Regions from separate parts of the Oerskovia sp. NPDC057915 genome, predicted to be linked through region 1. Evidence: riboswitches for the same ligand, from Rfam matches in the RefSeq annotation. Region 1 holds a riboswitch; each other region holds the start of a gene.
What was found. A riboswitch is a leader RNA that binds a small molecule or an ion and turns the genes downstream of it on or off. The one in region 1 is predicted to bind thiamine pyrophosphate.
Positions count from the first base shown of each region.

Region 2: linked by a shared signal. The riboswitch ahead of thiO (glycine oxidase ThiO) and the one ahead of thiC (phosphomethylpyrimidine synthase ThiC) in region 1 are both predicted to bind thiamine pyrophosphate.
Region 3: linked by a shared signal. The riboswitch ahead of thiD (bifunctional hydroxymethylpyrimidine kinase/phosphomethylpyrimidine kinase) and the one ahead of thiC (phosphomethylpyrimidine synthase ThiC) in region 1 are both predicted to bind thiamine pyrophosphate.

Region 1 is NZ_JBHVOS010000005.1:137,708-144,386, reverse strand. Features, by position in the region: gene clpB (ATP-dependent chaperone ClpB) at 1-538, shown strand, start outside; gene ACFVQ3_RS05240 (CAP domain-containing protein) at 813-1,937, shown strand; gene ACFVQ3_RS05235 (diacylglycerol/lipid kinase family protein) at 2,005-2,988, shown strand; TPP riboswitch at 3,100-3,209, shown strand; gene thiC (phosphomethylpyrimidine synthase ThiC) at 3,200-4,927, shown strand; gene ACFVQ3_RS05225 (response regulator) at 4,993-5,655, opposite strand; gene ACFVQ3_RS05220 (sensor histidine kinase) at 5,652-6,679, opposite strand, start outside.
Region 2 is NZ_JBHVOS010000042.1:1,536-8,214, forward strand. Features, by position in the region: gene ACFVQ3_RS18635 (glycosyltransferase family 4 protein) at 1-634, shown strand, start outside; gene ACFVQ3_RS18640 (DUF2314 domain-containing protein) at 639-1,280, opposite strand; gene guaA (glutamine-hydrolyzing GMP synthase) at 1,570-3,147, opposite strand; gene thiE (thiamine phosphate synthase) at 3,209-3,841, opposite strand; TPP riboswitch at 4,079-4,156, shown strand; gene thiO (glycine oxidase ThiO) at 4,163-5,503, shown strand; gene thiS (sulfur carrier protein ThiS) at 5,500-5,727, shown strand; gene ACFVQ3_RS18665 (thiazole synthase) at 5,804-6,628, shown strand.
Region 3 is NZ_JBHVOS010000008.1:138,351-145,029, forward strand. Features, by position in the region: gene pheT (phenylalanine--tRNA ligase subunit beta) at 1-375, shown strand, start outside; gene ACFVQ3_RS07615 (SDR family NAD(P)-dependent oxidoreductase) at 368-1,228, shown strand; gene ACFVQ3_RS07620 (DUF899 family protein) at 1,250-2,032, opposite strand; gene ACFVQ3_RS07625 (hypothetical protein) at 2,141-2,506, opposite strand; gene pip (prolyl aminopeptidase) at 2,611-3,552, shown strand; gene ACFVQ3_RS07635 (hypothetical protein) at 3,644-3,985, shown strand; TPP riboswitch at 4,082-4,182, shown strand; gene thiD (bifunctional hydroxymethylpyrimidine kinase/phosphomethylpyrimidine kinase) at 4,174-5,778, shown strand; gene ACFVQ3_RS07645 (hypothetical protein) at 5,857-6,129, opposite strand; gene ACFVQ3_RS07650 (quinone oxidoreductase family protein) at 6,126-6,679, opposite strand, start outside.

The sequences.
Region 1 (6,679 bases):
GCACCCCGAGGTCTTCGACATCCTGCTGCAGGTCCTCGACGACGGCCGGTTGACCGACGGTCAGGGCCGCACGGTCGACTTCCGCAACGTCATCCTGGTGCTGACGTCGAACCTGGGTTCGCAGTACCTCGTGGACCCCATGCTCGACGACACGGCCAAGCGTGAGGGCGTCATGTCGGCGGTCCGGTCGAGCTTCAAGCCGGAGTTCGTCAACCGGCTCGACGACGTCGTCATCTTCGACCCGCTGAACCTCGACGAGCTGGGGCGGATCGTGGACATCGCGGTCGAGCGGCTGGCGGAGCGCCTCGCGGACCGTCGCCTCACGCTCGAGGTCACGCCGGCCGCGCGCGAGTGGCTCGCGCTCGAGGGCTTCGACCCCGCGTACGGGGCGCGCCCGCTGCGCCGCCTGGTGCAGCGCGAGATCGGCGACCGCCTGGCGCGCAAGCTGCTCGCGGGCGAGGTCGCGGACGGCGACACGATCGTCGTCGACCGTTCGCTCACCGAGGGCGAGGGCCTGGAGCTGACCGTCCAGCGGTGACGCGCGCGCCGTCGGCGGGAGGCTCCTCCTGCCCGACGGCGCCGCTCGCGCCGTGCGTGAGAGGCCCGGTCCCGGAAGGGACCGGGCCTCCGTGCGACCTGGGGCTGGTCGTCGCTTCACGCCGCGCGGGGTCGACGACGAACCGAATCCCGGCGGAGGCCGGGGCTCAACTGGTCCTACCGAGCGTCTGGTTTTCACCCGCACCGTCGGGGCATACTGGGCAATCAACCCACATCCCACCGACGGAAGGTCGCTCGTGCCGCCGGAGTCCCCGATGCCCGACCACCTTCCGCAGACCCGTGCCGCGCGCCGGCTCGCCGAGCAGGCCGCCGCCTCGCCGTCCCGGGCCCAGCGTCGTCGGCGCCGCGCGGAGGCCGTCCGGCACGCCCGCTCGACCGGCGTCACCGGCGTCAGCGGCAGAGCGCGCGGACCTCGTGCCCTGCCGCAGGTCGCGGTCGTGACCCTCGGGCTCGTCGGCGGCCTGCTCGTGGTCCCGGCCACCCAGGAGCTCAACGGCGAGGGGCGCGGTCTGGAACCGCTCGGCGCCCGGTGGGACGCCGCGCTCGGCCGGGGGGACGACCGTGCCGGCCGCAGCGCCGACGGACGCGAGCCGCTGCTCGCTGAGGCGGGGAGCGGCGGAACCAGCGGGGGTGCCGCGCAGCAGCCCGAGGGCACCACCGCCGACCAGCCGACCGACGCCCCGCCGTCACCCGAGCAACCCACCGACGAGGCCCCGGTCCCGTCGCCCCCGCCCGCTCCAGAAGCCCCCGCTGCACCGCCCCGCCAGGGGGCGACCGGGCCCGAGGTCCAGGAGATCCAGGAGCGCCTCCAGGCGCACGGGGCCACCGTCTCGGCCGACGGCGTCTTCGGTGCCGGGACCGACAGCGCGCTGCGGACGTTCCAGGACGCGAACGGCCTCGAGCCCGACGGCGTCGCCGGCCCCGCGACCCGGGCCGCGCTGCTCGCCGACCCGACCACGACGACCGGTGGAGCCGGGAGCGCGGGGGGAGCGACGTCGTCGGGCACGGGGGACGCCGCGGGTGACACGGCCGCCGCCCTCGCCCTCGTCAACACGCACCGCGCCGCCGCAGGCTGCCCCGCGCTGCGCGCCGACGACCAGCTCGGGCGCGCCGCGACCCTGCACGCGCAGGACATGGTCGCGCAGGGGTACTTCAGCCACACGAGCCTCGACGGTCGGACGTTCGGCGACCGCATCACCGCCCAGGGCTACGCACGACCGGGTGGTGAGAACATCGCCGCCGGGCAGAAGACCGCCCAGGCCGTGGTCGACGCCTGGATGGCGTCCGAGGGGCACCGCGCGAACATCCTCGGCTGCGACTTCACGACCATGGGGCTGGGGCGCGCGGGCAACACCTGGGTGCAGGTCTTCGGGTACTGAGCGCGCCCGGAGTGCCCGAGTCGTCCCGTTGCCGGGCGAGCACGTGCTGCGCACGACATACTCAGGTGTGAACCCGTCCCAGGAACAAGCGCCCGAGACCGCAGCCCAGCAACGCCTCGACCACGCACCGCTCCGCTCGGCCGTGATCGTCAACCCGAACCGTGTCGAAGGGCTCGACGAGCTCCGCCGCACCATCGAGACCCAGCTCGCCGACGCGGGCTGGCCCGCCCCGGCATGGCTCGAGACCACCGCCGAGGACCCCGGCACGGGCCAGGCCCGGCAGGCCGTCGCGGACGGTGCCGAGGTCGTGTTCGTGAGCGGCGGCGACGGCACCGTGCGCGCCTGCATCGAAGGGCTCGCCGGGACCGACGCGGCGCTCGCCGTCCTCCCCGGCGGCACGGGCAACCTCCTCGCGGGCAACCTCGGCATCCCGCCCCGGCCCGAGGACGGCATCCGCCTCGCGCTCGACCGCGGCCGGCGGGCCGTCGACATCGGCGAGGTCGACGGGCAGGCCTTCGCCGTCATGGCCGGCATGGGGCTCGACGCCGCGATGATGGAGGACGCACCGACCGCGCTCAAGGCCAAGGCCGGGGCTCTCGCGTACGTCGTCTCGGCATTCAAGCACCTCGCCGACGACGAGATGAAGGTCGAGGTGCGCGTCGACGACCGGCCCGTGCTGCGCCGTCGGGCACGGACCGTGGTCGTCGGGAACGTCGGCAAGCTCCAGGCGGGCGTCAACCTGCTGCCCGACGCCGAGCCCGACAACGGCCAGATGGACGTCGCGATCATCGCGCCCCGCAACCTCGGCCACTGGGTCCAGCTCCTCGTCGGCGTGCTGCGCGGACGCCGCCGCGTCCCCAACATGGAGGTGCTGCGCGGGTCGCGGATCTCCGTGATCTCCGACCGGCCGCAGCCGCGCCAGCTCGACGGCGACGTGATCGAGCCAGCGAAGAAGCTCGAGGTCAGCGTCCGCGCCGGGGCGCTGTGGGTGTGCGTCTACCAGCCCGACACGTCGGACGACATCGCGGAGGGGGCGCCCGCAGACGGGTGACCGGGTCCGCGCTCACGGGGAGACGGGTGGTCGCGGGACGATCGCGCCGACGCCCGGCGACGTGCGCTACGGTGGCCGCGCACCACCCCGCACCACCCCGCACCACACAACTTCACACCCCACGGGAGCTCGCAGCAGCGAGCTGAGAGGGCGGCTCAGCGCCGCCGACCGTTCGAACCTGTTCGGATCATGCCGACGTAGGGAGAGAGCAATGAGCTCTGAGACCGCTGTGCCCGCAACCACCGGGCCCACCAGCGCTGTGCGCGCCACCACGGCAGCCACGAGGCCGCACACCATCACGACCGGACCCATCGCCGGGTCCGCCAAGGTCCACCACCCCGTCCCGGGAGCGGAGCACCTGCGCGTCCCGGAGCGCCGCGTGCACCTGAGCAACGGCGAGCACCTGGACCTGTACGACACCTCGGGCCCGTACACCGAGGTCGACGACCCGTCGGCGTTCGACCTCGCGGGCGGCCTGCCCGCTCTGCGGGCGTCGTGGCTGCGGCCCGACGCCGTACCGACCGAGCACGGCGCGGGCGGCGCCCGGACGCAGCTCGCGTGGGCGCGCGCGGGGATCGTCACCGACGAGATGCGGTTCGTCGCGGCGCGCGAGGGCGTCGACGTCGAGCTCGTGCGCGACGAGGTGGCCCGCGGCCGGGCGGTGATCCCGGCCAACCGCAGGCACCCCGAGATCGAGCCCATGATCATCGGCAAGGCGTTCGGCGTGAAGATCAACGCGAACATCGGCAACTCGGCCGTGACGTCCTCGATCGAGGAGGAGGTCGAGAAGATGGTGTGGGCCGCGCGCTGGGGTGCGGACACCCTCATGGACCTCTCGACGGGCAAGGACATCCACGAGACCCGCGAGTGGGTGCTGCGCAACTCCCCGATCCCCGTGGGGACGGTGCCGCTCTACCAGGCGCTCGAGAAGGTCAAGGGGGACCCCGCGAGGCTCACGTGGGAGATCTACCGCGACACCGTGATCGAGCAGGCCGAGCAGGGCGTCGACTACATGACCGTGCACGCGGGCGTCCTGCTGCGCTATGTCCCGCTGACCGCGCGCCGCGTCACGGGCATCGTGTCGCGCGGCGGCTCGATCATGGCGGCGTGGTGCCTCGCGCACCACCGGGAGTCGTTCCTCTACACGCACTTCGCGGAGCTGTGCGAGATCCTGCGCGACTACGACGTGACGTTCTCCCTCGGCGACGGTCTGCGTCCGGGGTCGATCGCGGACGCCAACGACGCGGCCCAGTTCGCCGAGCTGCGCACGCTGGGGGAGCTGACCAAGGTCGCGAAGTCCTACGGCGTGCAGGTCATGATCGAGGGCCCTGGCCATGTCCCCATGCACAAGATCGTCGAGAACGTGCGCCTCGAGGAGGAGCTGTGCGAGGAGGCGCCGTTCTACACGCTCGGCCCGCTCGCGACGGACGTCGCGCCCGCGTACGACCACATCACGTCCGCGATCGGGGCCGCGATCATCGCGCAGGCCGGGACCGCGATGCTCTGCTACGTCACGCCCAAGGAGCACCTGGGGCTGCCCGACCGCGACGACGTCAAGACGGGCGTCATCACGTACCGGATCGCGGCGCACTCGGCCGACCTCGCCAAGGGGCACCCGCGCGCGCAGCTGCGGGACGACGCGCTGTCGCGTGCCCGGTTCGAGTTCCGCTGGCACGACCAGTTCGCGCTGTCGCTCGACCCCGACACCGCGCGCGCCTTCCACGACGAGACCCTGCCGGCCGAGCCCGCCAAGACCGCGCACTTCTGCTCGATGTGCGGGCCCAAGTTCTGCTCGATGCGGATCTCGGCGGACGTGCGGGAGTACGCCGAGAAGAACGGGCTGACGTCGGTCGAGGCGATCGAGGCCGGCATGGCGGAGAAGTCGAGCGAGTTCGCCGACGCGGGCGGCCGGGTGTATCTCCCCGTGACGCCGAGGTAGACCCGTGTGCGCGAGGTAGACCCCCTAGAGGTCTACCTCGCGCACACGGTTCTACCTCGGCCGGATCACCGTGGCGACGGGGCGGCCAATCCCCGTTCGTACGCCCACACCACGAGCTGGACGCGGTCGCGCACGCCCGTCTTGGTCATGATCCGGCTCAGGTGCGACTTCACGGTGCTGGCCTCGAGGAACAGCGTCGCGGCGATCTCGGCGTTCGACTGCCCTCGGCACAGCAGCGCCAGGATGTCGTGCTCGCGCGAGGTGAGCAGGCCCGAGGCGACGTCGTCGGGGGCGGCGGGGGACCGCCGTCGGGCGAACTCGTCGATCACGCGCCGCGTGAGCGTCTGGTCGACCAGTCCCTCGCCCGACGCCACGCGCCGCACCGCGTCGACCAGCACGTCGGGCTCGGCGTCCTTGAGCAGGAACCCGCTCGCCCCGGCCTCCAGCGCGCCGAACACGTAGTCGTCCAGGTCGAACGTGCTCACCACGAGCACCGGGACCGGGTCGACGACGCCGGGCCCCGCGAGCGCGCGCGTCGCCGTGATGCCGTCCCCGCCGGGCATGCGGACGTCCATGCACACGACGTCGGGCCGCTCCCGGCGCGCGACGCGCACGGCGTCGGCCCCGTTCGACGCCTCGCCCACGACCTCGAAGCCCTCGCTCTCGAGGATCACGGTGAAGCCTGCGCGGACGACGGCCTGGTCGTCAACCAGCACCACTCGGGTCATGGGGCCTCCTGCCCGACGGCGGAGCGCGGCTCGTCCGCAGACGTCGCCGAGCGCTCGGGGATGGTGGGAGGCACGGCGTCGGCCGGCCTGGGGACGGTGAGCCGGACCCGCCAGCCGTCGCCGGGCACCGGGCCGACGTCGAGCGTCCCGCCGACGAGGGTCGCCCTCTCGGTCATGCCGATGAGGCCGTGGCCAGGCCCGGTCGGGGCGTCCGGCGTGCCGGGTGCCGCACCGGACGGCCCGGCCCGGCCGCCCGACCCGATCGCCCCGACGGGCAACCGGTTGGTCACGGTGACTGCGAGCGCGGCCTGCTGGTAGTCCGTCACGACCTCGATCGCGCGCCCGGGCGCGTGCCGGCGGGCGTTGGTCAGCGCCTCCTGGAGCACGCGGTAGACCGTGAGCTGGGCCGCGGGGGACAGGTCGAACGGCTCGCCGAGCCGCACGTCGCGCACCTCGGCGCCTGCGCTGCGCGCGAGGTCGAACAGCTCGACCGCGTCGTCGAGCGTGGGCTGCGGTGCTGCCGGTGCCTCCTCGCCCGGCTCGCCGGGACCGGTCTGCGACGAGCTGCGCAGGATGCCGACGACGAGCCGCAGGTTGTCGAGGGTCTCGCGTCCCTGGGTGCGGATCCAGCGCATCGACTCCTTGGCGCGCTCGGGGTCGCGGTCGACGAGGCGCTCGGCCGCGGCCGCCTGGACGACTATCCCCGACAGGTGGTGCGCGGCGACGTCGTGCAGCTCGCGTGCCATGCGGCCCCGCTCCTCCAGGACGGCCTGCGCCGCGAGCATGTCACGCTCACGCTCGGCCTGGGCGACGCGCCCCTGGAGCTGGGCGAAGAGCTCGCGGCGCGTGCCGACGTACGCGCCGACGAGCGCCGAGGCCACGTACGTCAGGAGGGCCGAGGCGAGGCCTCCCCAGACCTGCACCGCGACGGGCGTGCCGCCCGCCGACGTGATCGGTACCGGACCGCCGAGCACGAAGCCCAGCAGGACCTGCACGCCCGCGGACGCCCCGGCCGCCCACAGGG
Region 2 (6,679 bases), on a different contig from region 1:
GGACCTCGACGAGTGGGCCGTGCCGCGCGTCGAGCGGGACGCGCGCGGCGAGGGCAAGGCCGTGCACGTCGTCGCCGCGACCCGGTTCGCGCCCCGCAAGCGGGTCCTGCCGCTGCTCGAGTCGATCCGGCAGGCCGCCGAGCGCCTCCCGCACGACGCGCTGTTCGCGACGATCGCGGGCGAGGGCCCCGAGCTCGACGCGGCCCGGCGCTTCGTCAAGGAGCACGGGCTGTCCTCGACGGTCAGCCTCCCGGGCCGCCTGGGCGCGCACGAGCTCAAGCGTCTCTACTCGCGCGCCGACGTGTTCGTGGCCCCCGCCGTCCAGGAGTCGTTCGGGATCGCGGCGCTCGAGGCGCAGGCCGCAGGCCTGGCCGTGGTGACGCGCGCGGAGTCGGGCGTGGCCGAGCGGCTGACGGACGGGGTCGACGGGCTGCTCGCCGCCGACGACGCGGAGATGACGGACCAGATCGTGCGGCTCGTGACGCAGGACGGGCTGCTCGACCGCATCGTCGCGCACAACCGCGAGGTCCGACCTTCGAGCGGGTGGCCGAGCGTGCTCGCCGACGTCGAGAAGGCCTACGAGAAGGCGGCGGCGTACCGAGCGGAGCGGGTGGCGCGCACCGCACGACGCTGACCGCTCACCCCCGGGGTCGCGTGTCGAGGTCCAGGACGTGCCGACGCTCGAACTCGACGCGGTCCCCGGCGAGCAGGCCCACGATGGCGGCCGGGTCGTTGTCGAGCACGCCGACCAGGCGGTCGCCGTCGACTTCCGTCACGAGCACCCACATGCGTTCTCCGATGCCCTCGTCGGGGAGGAACACGAGCTTGACGAGCGTCCCGGGGGCCACACCCGACGTGTCCTCAGGGACCGGGTACGTCCGGGGGTGCTGCACGTTCCAGGCGACGACGTCGCGGAGCGACCACACCTCGGGGTCGGGCCACGACCCGGGGTCGCCGTCCTCGGGGAGGTCCCGCAGCATCCCGTCCTGTTTGCGGTCGAGCGTGCCGTCGTCGAGCATCTGCGCCACGATCCGGGAGTTGTACGGACCGAGGACGGCCCACGGCCCCACGGTGCCGGCGCGCGCGGCACGGATCGCGACCTGGGCCCGACGGAGCGAGAGCTTCGCGAGCCCGGGGTCGAGCAGGAGCAGGTCGTGAAAGGCCACGGTCATCGGCTGGGACCCGTCAGGCTCGACCGCAGCGAGGTACACCCAGCCGTCGGGCCACCGGACGACCCTGGTCACGGGCCGACCGAGCTCCAGGACATCGACGCTCGACACCACGACCTCGTCGAGCGCAGGGACTTGCGACCGTCCGGAGCGACCGAGCATCAACGCTCACCGAGCAGGCGTGGGCGGGCGGCGCGAGGGTCCATGACGGGCAAGGTACCGCACGACGAGCCGACGCCGTCCGCAGGAGGCGCGCGCCGCCGTCGGGCCTGCGTGCCCCGATAGGGACCCCGCGCTCCGCACCCCGGTGCGCGCGGCGCAGCCCGGTCCCCGGAACGCCGAAGGGCCGGCCCTCGCAGATCGCTCTGCAGGGGCCGGCCCTCGACGGCTCAGCGGGACGTCACTCCCACTCGATGGTGCCCGGCGGCTTGCTCGTCACGTCGAGCACGACGCGGTTGACGTCCTTGACCTCGTTCGTGATGCGCGTCGAGATGATCGCGAGGACGTCGTACGGCAGACGGGTCCAGTCCGCGGTCATGGCGTCCTCGGAGGACACGGGGCGCAGCACGATCGGGTGGCCGTAGGTGCGGCCGTCGCCCTGGACGCCGACCGAGCGGACGTCGGCCAGGAGCACCACGGGGCACTGCCAGATCTCGTCGTCCAGCCCGGCCTTCGTGAGCTCCTCGCGCGCGATCGCGTCGGCCGCGCGCAGGATCTCCAGGCGCTCGGCCGTGACCTCGCCGACGATGCGGATGCCGAGCCCGGGACCGGGGAACGGCTGACGGGCCACGATGACCTCGGGCACGCCGAGCTCGCGGCCCACGGCACGGACCTCGTCCTTGAACAGGGCGCGCAGCGGCTCGACGAGCGAGAACTGCAGGTCGTCGGGCAGGCCGCCCACGTTGTGGTGGCTCTTGATGTTCGCGGTGCCCTCGCCGCCGCCGGACTCGACGACGTCCGGGTACAGCGTGCCCTGCACGAGGAACTTGACCTCGCCCCCGTGCTCGCCCTCGGCCTCGACGATCTGGCGCGCCGCCTCCTCGAACGCACGGATGAACTCGCGACCGATGATCTTGCGCTTGGTCTCGGGGTCCGAGTGGCCCGCGAGCGCGGCGAGGAAGCGCTGCTTCTCGTCCATGACGACGAGCTTGACGCCCGTGGCGGCGACGAAGTCGCGCTCGACCTGCTCGACCTCGCCCGCACGCAGCAGGCCGTGGTCGACGAACACGCACGTCAGCTGGTCGCCCACGGCCTGCTGGACGAGGGCCGCCGCGACCGAGGAGTCGACGCCGCCGGACAGGCCGCAGATGACGCGGGCGTCCCCGACCTGCTCGCGGATGAGCGCGATCTGGTCGGCGATGACGTTGCCCGGGGTCCAGTCACCGGCGAGGCCGGCGCCCTGGTACAGGAAGTTCTCGAGGGCCTTCTGGCCCAGCGGGGAGTGCTTGACCTCGGGGTGCCACTGCACGCCGTAGAGGCGGCGGCCCGTGTCCTCGAAGGCCGCGACCGGGGAGCCGGCCGAGGTCGCGAGGACCTCGAAGCCCTCGGGCGCCGCGTGCACGGCGTCGCCGTGGCTCATCCAGGCGGTCTGCTGGTCGGGCGAGCCCGCGAGCAGCGCGCCTGCCTGGCAGACCTCGACGGCCGTGCCGCCGTACTCGCTGAGCCCGGTCTGCGCGACCGTCCCACCGAGCGCCTTGGCCATGGCCTGGAAGCCGTAGCAGATGCCCAGGACGGGCACGCCCGCGTCGAACAGCGCGGGGTCCACGAAGGGGGCACCCTGCGCGTACACGGACGACGGACCGCCGGACAGGATGATCGCTGCCGGGTCCTTGGCGAGCATCTGCTCGACGGTGAAGGTGTGAGGGACGATCTCCGAGTACACCTTGGCCTCACGCACGCGACGCGCGATCAGCTGGGCGTACTGTGCGCCGAAGTCGACGACCAATACGGGCCGGGGGGCTGAGGGGGTGGGTGTCACCACCCCAGGATAGTTGGCCCGGGGCCGATCCCCGGCATCGGTCCAGCACGTGCGACGGGGATCACTGCACGGGTGGGGCGGGCAGCCGCTCGCGCAGCTCGCGCGCGGCCCGCTCGGGGTCGGCCGCGCCCGTGATCGCGCGGACCACGACGATGCGCTCGGCCCCGGCGTCGAGCACCTGGTCGAGCCTGTCGGCGTCGACGCCCCCGATCGCGAACCACGGCGTCGTCGGGCGCGTCGCCGCGACCTGTCGCAGCAGGTCGAGCCCGACGGCGTCGCGCCCCGGCTTCGTGGGCGTCGCCCAGAGGGGGCCGACGCAGAAGTAGTCGACCTCGGGGTCTGCCTCGGCGGCCGCTGCCTGGGTGAGCGAGTGCGTCGAGCGGCCCAGGAGCGGGCCCCCGCCGAGGAGCGATCGGACCGCGGGCACCGGCAGGTCGCCCTGGCCCATGTGCACCACCGGGGCCCCGGTCAGCAGCGCGACGTCGGCCCGGTCGTTGACGGCCCACAGCGCCCCGTGCTCGGTCGCGACGCGCGCGACTACGTCCTGAAGCTGGAGCTCGCGCGCGACGTCGAGCGTCTTGTCGCGCAGCTGGACCACGTCGACCCCGCCCGCGAGCGCCGCGTGCAGGAAGTCCTCGAGGTCGCCACGCTCCTCGCGCGCGTCGGTGCACAGGTACAGCCTGGCGGCGCGCAGCCTCTCGACGGCGGCCTGGCGGGCCGCGGGCCGGGTGGCGTCACGGGCCGCCTGTCGGGTGGCGTCGCGGGCGTCGGAGCGGTGGCGGGGCTCGGGGTGCGGTCGGCGCGCGGCGTCGCCGGTCGGGGCGGTGGTCACGGCGCCCAGGATAGGCACGGCCCGCGCGGCGCGCGGCCGTGGCGCACCCCGTGGTCGTGCCGCGGCCCGGTCCCGGCCGCGTTGTAGGGTGGCCGCGAAGCACGGGAGCCCCGCACGGGGCTGAGAGGGCGAGAGCCGACCGTCGAACCTGATCTGGGTCATGCCAGCGAAGGGAGCGAGCGCATGAGCGCAGCCCTGTCCACCGATCAACCCGCCCTGCCCGCACGCCCACGAGGGCGCGACGGGGCTGCCGGGCGCGCGGCGCCGTCGGGCCTCCCCCACGACCACCTGCCCGACGGCGCCTCCGACGTCCTCGTCGTGGGCGGCGGCATCGTGGGGCTCACCGCGGCCTGGCGGGCCTCGCGTGCGGGGCGGCGCGTGACCGTCCTCGACCCGGCCCCGGGGGACGGCGCGACGCACGCCGCGGCCGGGATGCTCGCGCCCGTGACGGAGGCCGACTTCGGGGAGCAGGCCGCGCTGCGCCTGGGTGCCGACTCCGCCGCGCGGTGGCCCGCGTTCGCGGCCGAGCTCAAGGCGGACTCGGGGCTGGGTGTCGGGCTGCGGGCGACCGGGACGCTCACGCTGGCCTACGACGGCGACGACCTGACGCTCGGGCGGCGCGTGCGCGCGCTGCAGGAGGCGTGGGGGCTCGACTCGACCGAGATCACGGTCGCGGCCGCCCGGGAGCGCGAGCCGCTCGTCGGGCAGCGCGTGGCCGGAGCGTTCTGGGCCCCGGGCGACCACCAGGTCGACCCCCGTGCGGTGCACCGGGCCCTGACCGCGGCCCTCGCGCGGGACCCGCGCGCCGCCGTCGTGCACCGCAGGGCCGCCCGGCTGCTGCGGTCCCCCGGCCCCGGCGCACCCGTGACCGGGGTCCTCGACGACGCGGGAGCCGAGCACCGTGCGGGGACCGTGGTCCTCGCGGCCGGGGCCGACTCGGGGCGCCTGCTCGCGGGCGTCCCCGAAGTGTGCGCCCCGACCCGTCCGGTGAAAGGGCAGACCCTGCGGCTCGACGCCCCGCCCTGGTTCACGCTCGACCACGTGGTGCGCGGGATCGTGCAAGGGCGTCCGGTGTACGTCGTACCGCGTACGCCCGGCGCCGACGGGCACCGCGAGGTCGTCGTCGGTGCGACGAGCGAGGAGCATCCCGACGACCGGCGCGCGACCGCGGGCGGCGTCTTCGCGCTCCTGCGGGACGCCCGTGCGCTCCTTCCCGGGCTCGACGAGCTCGCCCTGGTCGAGGTCACGCCGCGCGTGCGCCCGGGCACCCCGGACAACCTGCCGCTGCTGGGACCCACGAGCGTGCCCGGCCTCGTGCTCGCGACGGGCCACTACCGCAACGGCGTGCTGCTCGCCGCGGTCACCGGGGCCGCGGTCGACGCGCTCCTGGCCGGGGAGCCGCTGCCCCCCGCGGTCGCGTCGATCGACCCGATGCGCTTCTCCCCCGAGCCCGCCCCCGTCCCGTCGAGACCCACGACAGTCCTCGACCTCGGCGACCCCACCACCTCCCGGAGGACCTCATGACCAGCACCGCGCTCGTCAACGGCGAGCCGTACCCCCTTGCCGCTCCCACGACCGTCGCCGCCCTCGTGGCCGCGCTGCTTCCCGGTCTCGCCGCCGACACCGGTGTCCCCCGGGGCGTCGCGGTCGCGATCGACGACGCCGTGCTCCCCCGCAGCACCTGGGCGTCCACGACCCTGCGCGACGGCGACCGCGTCGAGGTCGTCACGGCGGTGCAGGGTGGCTGACGCCGGGCAGGACACGGTCCGCGCGGCCGACGACCCCCTCGTCGTCGCGGGCGTCCCCCTCGGCTCCCGCCTGGTCATGGGCACGGGCGGCGCGGCCAACCTGCTCACGCTCGAGGACGCTCTCGTGGCGTCCGGGACCGCGCTCACGACCGTGGCGATGCGCCGCGTCGCGCGGGTACGGCCGTCGGGCGGCGCGGGATCCGTAGGAGGCGAGAGCGAGACCGGCATCTGGGGCCTGCTCGACCGCCTCGGCATCCGCGCCCTGCCCAACACCGCGGGCTGCTTCTCGGCCAAGGAGGCCGTCCTCACGGCCCACCTGGCCCGCGAGGCGTGCGGCACCGACTGGGTCAAGCTCGAGGTGATCGCGGACGACGTCACGCTCCTGCCCGACCCGATCGGGCTCGTCCAGGCCGCCGAGACGCTGGTCCGTGACGGCTTCACCGTCCTGCCGTACACCAACGACGACCCGATCCTCGCGCGCCGCCTCGAGGACGTGGGCTGCGCGGCCGTCATGCCGCTCGGCGCGCCCATCGGGTCGGGGCTCGGCATCCTCAACCCGCGCAACATCGCGGCCATCGCGGCCGCGGCCCGCGTGCCCGTGATCCTGGACGCGGGGATCGGGACCGCGTCGGAGGCCGCGCACGCCCTGGAGCTCGGGTGCGACGGCGTGCTGCTCGCGACCGCGGTCACGCGCGCGGCCGACCCGGTGCGGATGGCCGCGGCCATGCGGTTCGCGGTCGAGGCCGGGCGGCTCGCGGCGCTCGCGGGCCGCATCCCGCGGCGCGAGCAGGCGCTCGCGAGCTCGCCGGTCGACGGGATGGTGGGCCGGGCCGGGGCGGGTGCCGCCGGGCTCACGGGGTCCGGCCTGCTGGGTGCCGGCAACCTGGACCTGGCGCTGTGACCGGTTCGCCGAGGTAGACCCGTGTGCGCGAGGTAGACCTCCCGGGGGTCT
Region 3 (6,679 bases), on a different contig from region 1:
CTGCCCGCGCGGACCGTCGCGTTCGAGGTCGACCTCGACGCGCTGATCGCCGCCGCACCGGGGCAGCCCGTCCAGGCGGAGCCCGTCTCGTCGTTCCCGCTCGCGAAGGAGGACCTGGCGCTCGTCGTCGACGCCTCCGTGCCGGCCTCGGCCGTGCGTGCCGCGATCGAGGACGGGGCGGGCGAGCTGCTCGAGGAGCTCGCGCTGTTCGACGTCTACACCGGACCCCAGGTCGGCGAGGGCAAGAAGTCCCTCGCGTTCTCGCTGCGGCTGCGCGGCACCGACCGCACGCTCACCGCGGAGGACTCCGCGGCCGTGCGCGCCGCGGCGGTCGCCGCGGCGCACGAGAAGGTCGGGGCCGAGCTCCGTGGCTGACGTCACCACCGTGGCCCCCGCGCGCACCGCCCTCGTCACGGGTGGTGCGCGCGGGATCGGCCGCGCGGTCGTGCTGGGGCTCGCCCACGCGGGCCTCGACGTCGCGGTGCTGGGCCGGGACGCGTCCCGCGTGGACGACGTCGTCGCGCAGGTCCGCGCGCTGGGTCGCCGCTCCGTGGGCCTGGTCGCGGACGTGGGCGACCCCGCAGCCGTGGACGCCGCCGTCGCGCGGGCCGAGGCCGAGCTGGGCGGGATCGACCTCCTGGTCAACAACGCCGGGCGCATCGACGCCGAGGTCCCGCTGTGGGAGGCGGACCCGGACGAGTGGTGGTCCGTCATGGAGACCAACGTGCGCGGGCCGTTCCTGCTCGCGCGCGCGGTCGTCCCGGGGATGCTCGCGCGGGGCGGTGGGCGGGTCGTCGACCTGAACTCTGGTGCCGGGTCGCACGACATGGACGGCGCGAGCGCGTACAACGCGAGCAAGACCGCGCTGCTGCGCATCGGGTCGAACCTGCACCTGTCGGGCCACGCCCGGGGGCTGCGGACGTTCGAGGTCGCGCCCGGCGTGGTGCAGACCGACCTGACCGCGTCGATGGACATGCACGTGGGGCGCACCGAGTGGACGCCCGTCGAGCGGACGGTCGAGATGGTCGTCGCGATCGCGGGCGGCGAGCTCGACGCGTGGTCGGGGACGTTCGTGCGGGTCACGCACGACTCGCCCGCGTCGCTGCGGGCGGCCGCCACGGCCGGCTCCGAGGGTGCGGAGGCCGTGCCGGGTCCCGAGGCGCGCCGCTTGCGCGTGACGCGCTTCGGCGACGACGACCCCATGCCGGGAGCGCTCCCGGCACGCTGACCCGTCCGCGCCGGTCGTCGGTCAGTGGTGGTGGCCGTGCCGGCCGAGGGTCTCCACGGCGGTGGCCCCCGGCCGCGTCCACTGCGGCACAGGACGCGTGGACTCGCTCCAACCGGCCACGCCGTCCGCGTCTGACCGCCAGAACCAGCCCGGGCCCCGGCCTGCGGGCCAGCCCTCGGGGTCGACCTCCCAGGCCTCGCCGCGGCCGTACGGCGTCATGTCCAGCAGGGCGAACGCGGGGTTGGTCGGCTCGGTGCCACGGCCCGTCGTGCGGTAGGTGAGGAACACGTCGTCGCCGTCGCGCAGGAAGAACGAGAGGTAGCCCATCTCGCCGCCGACGGGCGCCTCCAGGTCGCGCACCGAGTACCAGGGCTGGGTGTAGCCCATGAACTCGACGTACGGGGCGACCTCGTCCCACGCCCCGGTCGTCACGAGAGCGAACGAGACGCCGCGCGCGTTGAGGTACACGGCGTCCTTCAGGTGCCACGCCGTCCAGGTGCAGCCCTCGCACTGGCCCTGGTGCGGCGCGCCGTCGTGCCACATGTGCTGGTAGACCACGAGCTCGTCGCGACCCTGGAAGAGGTCCAGGAACGGGACGGGGCCGTCGGGACCGACGACCTCCACGGTGCCGTCGACCCTCGCCATGGGCAGCCGCCGCCGGGCCGCGGCGATGGCATCACCCTCGTGGGTGTGCGCCTTCTCCCGGACCAGGAGCGCGTCCCGGGTGGCTTCCCAGGTGGCCAGGTCGACGACGGGCGGGCGGCCTGACGGGGCTGCGGTCGGGTCCTCGGGCGGGGTCGTCATGGTGTCCTCCGTGCGGGCTCGTGCAGGGCCGCGCCGGACGGCGCTCACCTGCGGTCACGAGGGCAGACTCGGGACCGGGCCGGAACTCATCGTCGGTGGCGCTGCCCGTCAGTGGTTTCGGCGCCCGCGCGAGGCGCCGAACGGGCCGCCCACGAACAGCCCCAGACCGAGCACGAAGCCGAAGTCGTACCAGTTCCCGTTGTTGTGGACCTCGTAGATGTTCACCGTGTCGGTGAACAACGAGACCACGAACGTCACGGGCACGATGATGCCCTGCCACAGGCCGAGCCAGAACCCGGCCGGGCTGCCGTCCGCGGTGGGCGTGCCCACGTCGGGGTTGGGACCCGGGGCGCAGGCCGCGAGCGCGAGCGCCCCGACGACCAGTGCCGCGGCGAGGACGACGCGTCGGGCTCGTGCGGACGTGAGCGCCGTACGTGCGGAGTCGTGGGGTGAGACGTCGTGCGTCGGGCGCATGGCCGACCTCCTCGTGGCTGGACCGGACGGTCGCCCCCAGCATCCGCCGTGGCGCGGCTCGGCTCAACCGGAGGGCGTCGGTCGCGCTCGGTACGCTGCCGGACATGTACGCCGCGACCCCACCCCACGCCCAGGGACTCCTCGACGTCGGCGACGGCCACGAGATCTGGTGGGAGGTGCGGGGCAACCCGGACGGCAAGCCCGCGGTCGTGCTGCACGGCGGTCCGGGAGCGGGGTGCACCCCGGGTTCGGCTCGGCCGTTCGACCCCGAGAGGTACCGGGTCGTGCTGCTCGACCAGCGCGGATGCGGTCGGAGCCGGCCGCTCGCGAGCGACGACGACGCCGACCTGCAGGCCAACACCACGGCCCACCTGCTCGCGGACGTCGAGCTCCTGCGCAAGCACCTGGGCATCGACGCGTGGCTGGTCCTCGGGACCTCGTGGGGCGCGACGCTCGGGCTTGCGTACGCCGTGGCGCACCCGGAGCACGTGACGGAGGTGGTCCTGGGCGCGGTCACGAGCACGACTGCCCGCGAGGTCGAGTGGATCACGCGCGAGATGGGGCGGCTCTTCCCCGAGGAATGGGACCGGTTCGTCGCCGAGGTGCCCGTGGCGGAGCGCGCCGGCAACCTCGCGGCGGCCTACGCCCGCCTGCTCGCCTCTTCGGACCGAGCGGTGCGTGAGCGCGCGGCGGCGGCCTGGTGCCGCTGGGAGGACGTGCACGTCTCGCTGGTGCACGGCTTCGAGCGGTGGGACCGCTACGACGACCCGACCTTCCGGCTGCTGTTCGCGCGCCTCGTGACGCACTACTGGTCCCATGCGGCGTTCCTGCCCGACGGCGCACTGCTGGCCGGGGTGCGCGCGCTCGGCGGGGTCCCGGCCGTCCTGGTGCACGGGCGCCAGGACGTGTCGGGACCGCTCGACGTCGCATGGCGCCTGCACCAGGCGTGGCCGGGGAGCGAGCTCGTGGTGCTCGAGGGCGCAGGGCACGGGGGACCAGGGTTCCCGGAGGCGCTGGTCGCGGCGACGGACCGGTTCGCGGGCTAGCCCGCGCGCCGGTCCGGTACGGTGGTGGCTCCACGCTGCCCCGCCTGCCCCACCTGCCCCGCAGTCGACGACGACCACCGAGGTGAGCGCCATGCCCCGCCGTTCCGCACTGCTCCTCGGAGTCCTGGTCGTGTCGTGCGGCTCGCTCGCGCTCGGTGCCGCGCTCGGCGCGGCCGGACCGGTCGCCGTGCCCGCCGAGGGGCCGTGGTCCGTCCATGTCGAGGGCCCGTCCGAGGGTGACGCGGAGTGCGCGGCGGATCCTGCCGTCGCCTTCGCCCTGACCCCGGCGATCATGCCCCCGGTCGGGACGTCGTTCGGGCTGGTCCCCGACGCCACCCGCGCCGACCTGGAGCGCGTCGTGTCGTGTCTGGCGAAGCACGTGTCGACGTCGCGGATCAGTGTCGTGCCGACCGGGACCCCGGCGTCCCCCTGACCGCGTCGCAGGGCGGGTCGCCGGGCGGGTCGACGGTGCTGGTGCCACCTGGCAAGCGGCAGCCCCCGGGTGTGCCGTCCGCCCGCTAGAGTTCCCTGCGAAGACACGGGGTGCCCGCTCCCACGAGCCGGGCTGAGATCACACCCGTCGAACCTGATCTAGCTAGCACTAGCGAAGGGATGTCGGCAATGTCGCTTGCTGCCACCACACCTGTCCTGCCCGTACCCGCCCGCACGCCGGCGGCGGACGCCCAGGCCGCGGACGAGCACGGCGCGTCGCGGGGGGCCGAGCCCTCCCGCCCTCGCGTCCTGTCGATCGCCGGCACGGACCCGACCGGGGGCGCCGGGATCCAGGCGGACCTCAAGGCGTTCGCGGCCCACGGCGCCTACGGCATGGCGGTCACGACCGCTCTCGTCGCGCAGAACACGCACGGCGTCCGCACGGTCCACGTCCCCGGCGCGGACTTCCTCGCCGAGCAGCTCGACGCGGTCTCCGACGACGTGGTGATCGACGCCGTGAAGATCGGCATGGTCGCCGACGAGCCCAACGCACGGGCGATCGCCGCGTGGCTGGGGCGCGTGCGGCCGCCGTTCGTCGTGCTGGACCCCGTCATGGTCGCCACGAGCGGCCACCGCCTGCTCGACGAGGGGGCCGAGCAGGCCGTGCGTGAGCTGGTCGCGCTCGCCGACCTCGTGACCCCCAACCTCCCCGAGCTCGCCGTCCTCGTCGGCGAGCCCGCCGCGACCACCTGGCCCGACGCCCTCGCCCAGGCGAGGCGCCTGCACGCGGCGAGCGGCGCCGTCGTGCTCCTGAAGGGTGGTCACCTCACAGGGGAGGAGTCACCCGACGCGCTGGTGGGCGCTCGCGGGCCCGACGACGTCACGACCTTCTCCGCGCCCCGCGTCGACACCGTGCACACCCACGGGACCGGGTGCTCGCTGTCGGCGGCGGTCGCCGCGCTGCGACCCCGGCGGGACGGCTGGGAGAGCGCGACGCGCGACGCCAAGACCTGGCTGACCGGGGCGCTCCGGGCCGGGGGAGCGCTCGCGGTGGGCACGGGCCGCGGACCCGTCGACCACCTGGCGCACCTGCCCGCGCTGGGGCAGCGGACGTTCTCCGAGGAGGCGTGGGAGCGCGTCGCGGGCTGGCGCGAGGCCGTCGAGAGCATGGGGTTCGTGCGGGCGCTCGCGGACGGGAGCCTCGCGGCCGGGGACTTCGGGTTCTACCTCGCGCAGGACGCCGCGTACCTCGCCGAGTACTCGCGTGTGCTGTCGCGGGCGAGCCAGCTCGCGCCGACGCCCGAGGCGCGGCAGTTCTTCGCCGGCGCCGCGGTCGAGTCGCTCGAGGTCGAGCAGGCGCTGCACCGCGACTGGTTGGGCGAGCACGCCGGGATGGACCGCGGGGCGGTCGAGAGCGTCGACCCGTCGCCCGTGACGGCCGCCTACACCAACCACCTGCACGCGGCCTCGAACGGGTCCTACGCGGAGACGGTCGCGGCCCTGCTGCCGTGCTACTGGCTGTACTCGCACGTCGGCGACGTCCTGGTGCGCCGGGCGGGGGACCTCGACGGGCACCCCTACGCGCGGTGGATCTCGCTCTACGGCGACCCGGCCTTCGCCGAGGCCACGCGCACCGCGTGCTCGTTCGCCGACGAGGCCGCGCGCTGGGCCTCGCCCGCCGAGCGCGAGCGCATGCTGCGCGCGTTCGAGCTGTCCTCGATGCACGAGTACCTGTTCTTCGAGCAGGGGCTGACGCGACCGACCTGGCCCGCGCCGCCTCTCGCTGCGCGCTGATCTCCCGCCGAGGAGCGAGCAGTCGCCCCGGACCTGGCTCGACCCGGGGCGACGGCTGACCTCTCGCCGCGGGAGTCGCTAGACGCTCTGCGCGCCGCCGTCCGGGTACCCGCAGTCGTACCCGGGTGGCCACCAGCGCCACGTCGTGGTGACCTCGCTGGTCGAGACGCCCTCCGGGCGGTCGGCCAGGCACTGCGTGCGCATCTGGTCGAGCCCGACGGTCAGGTAGTACACCGCGAGCACGCCCGTGAAGACGACCACGAGGACCGTCACCGCCAGGCGCAGGCGGCGGTCGGAGCGGCGGGTGGGCTCGTCCTCGCCGGGCCGTGGCGGGACCCAGTCCCAGCTCACGGGGCGGGGTCCGTCGTCGGGCCGGAGGCGGCGCCGGTGCCGGTGACTCCGTCGCTGCCGGGCTCGAGGTCCGGCACGAGCAGGACCTTGCCGGTCGTCGCGCGCCCCTCCAGGGCGCGGTGCGCGTCGGCGGCGCGCGCGAGCGGGAACGTCGCGCCCACGCGCACGTCGAGGTCTCCCGACGCGACGAGCGCGAACACCTCGCTCGCCCGGTCGAGGAGCTCGGCGCGCGTCGCGGTGTAGTCGTCGAGCTTGGGGCGCGTCGTGAACAGCGAGCCGCCCTTGTTGAGGCGTTGCAGGTCGAACGGCGGCACCTGGCCCGAGGACCCGCCGAACAGCACGAGCATGCCGCGGCGGCGCAACGACGCGAGGGACGCCTCGAACGTGTCCTTGCCGACCGAGTCGTAGACGACGGCGACGCCGCGCCCGCCCGTGAGGTCGCGCACGATCGCGGGCAGCTCGGACGTGAGGTCGTCGAGCTCGGCGTAGTTCACGACGTCGGAGGCTCCGGCCGCGCGCGACAGCTCGGCCTTGGCCTCGGTCGAGACGG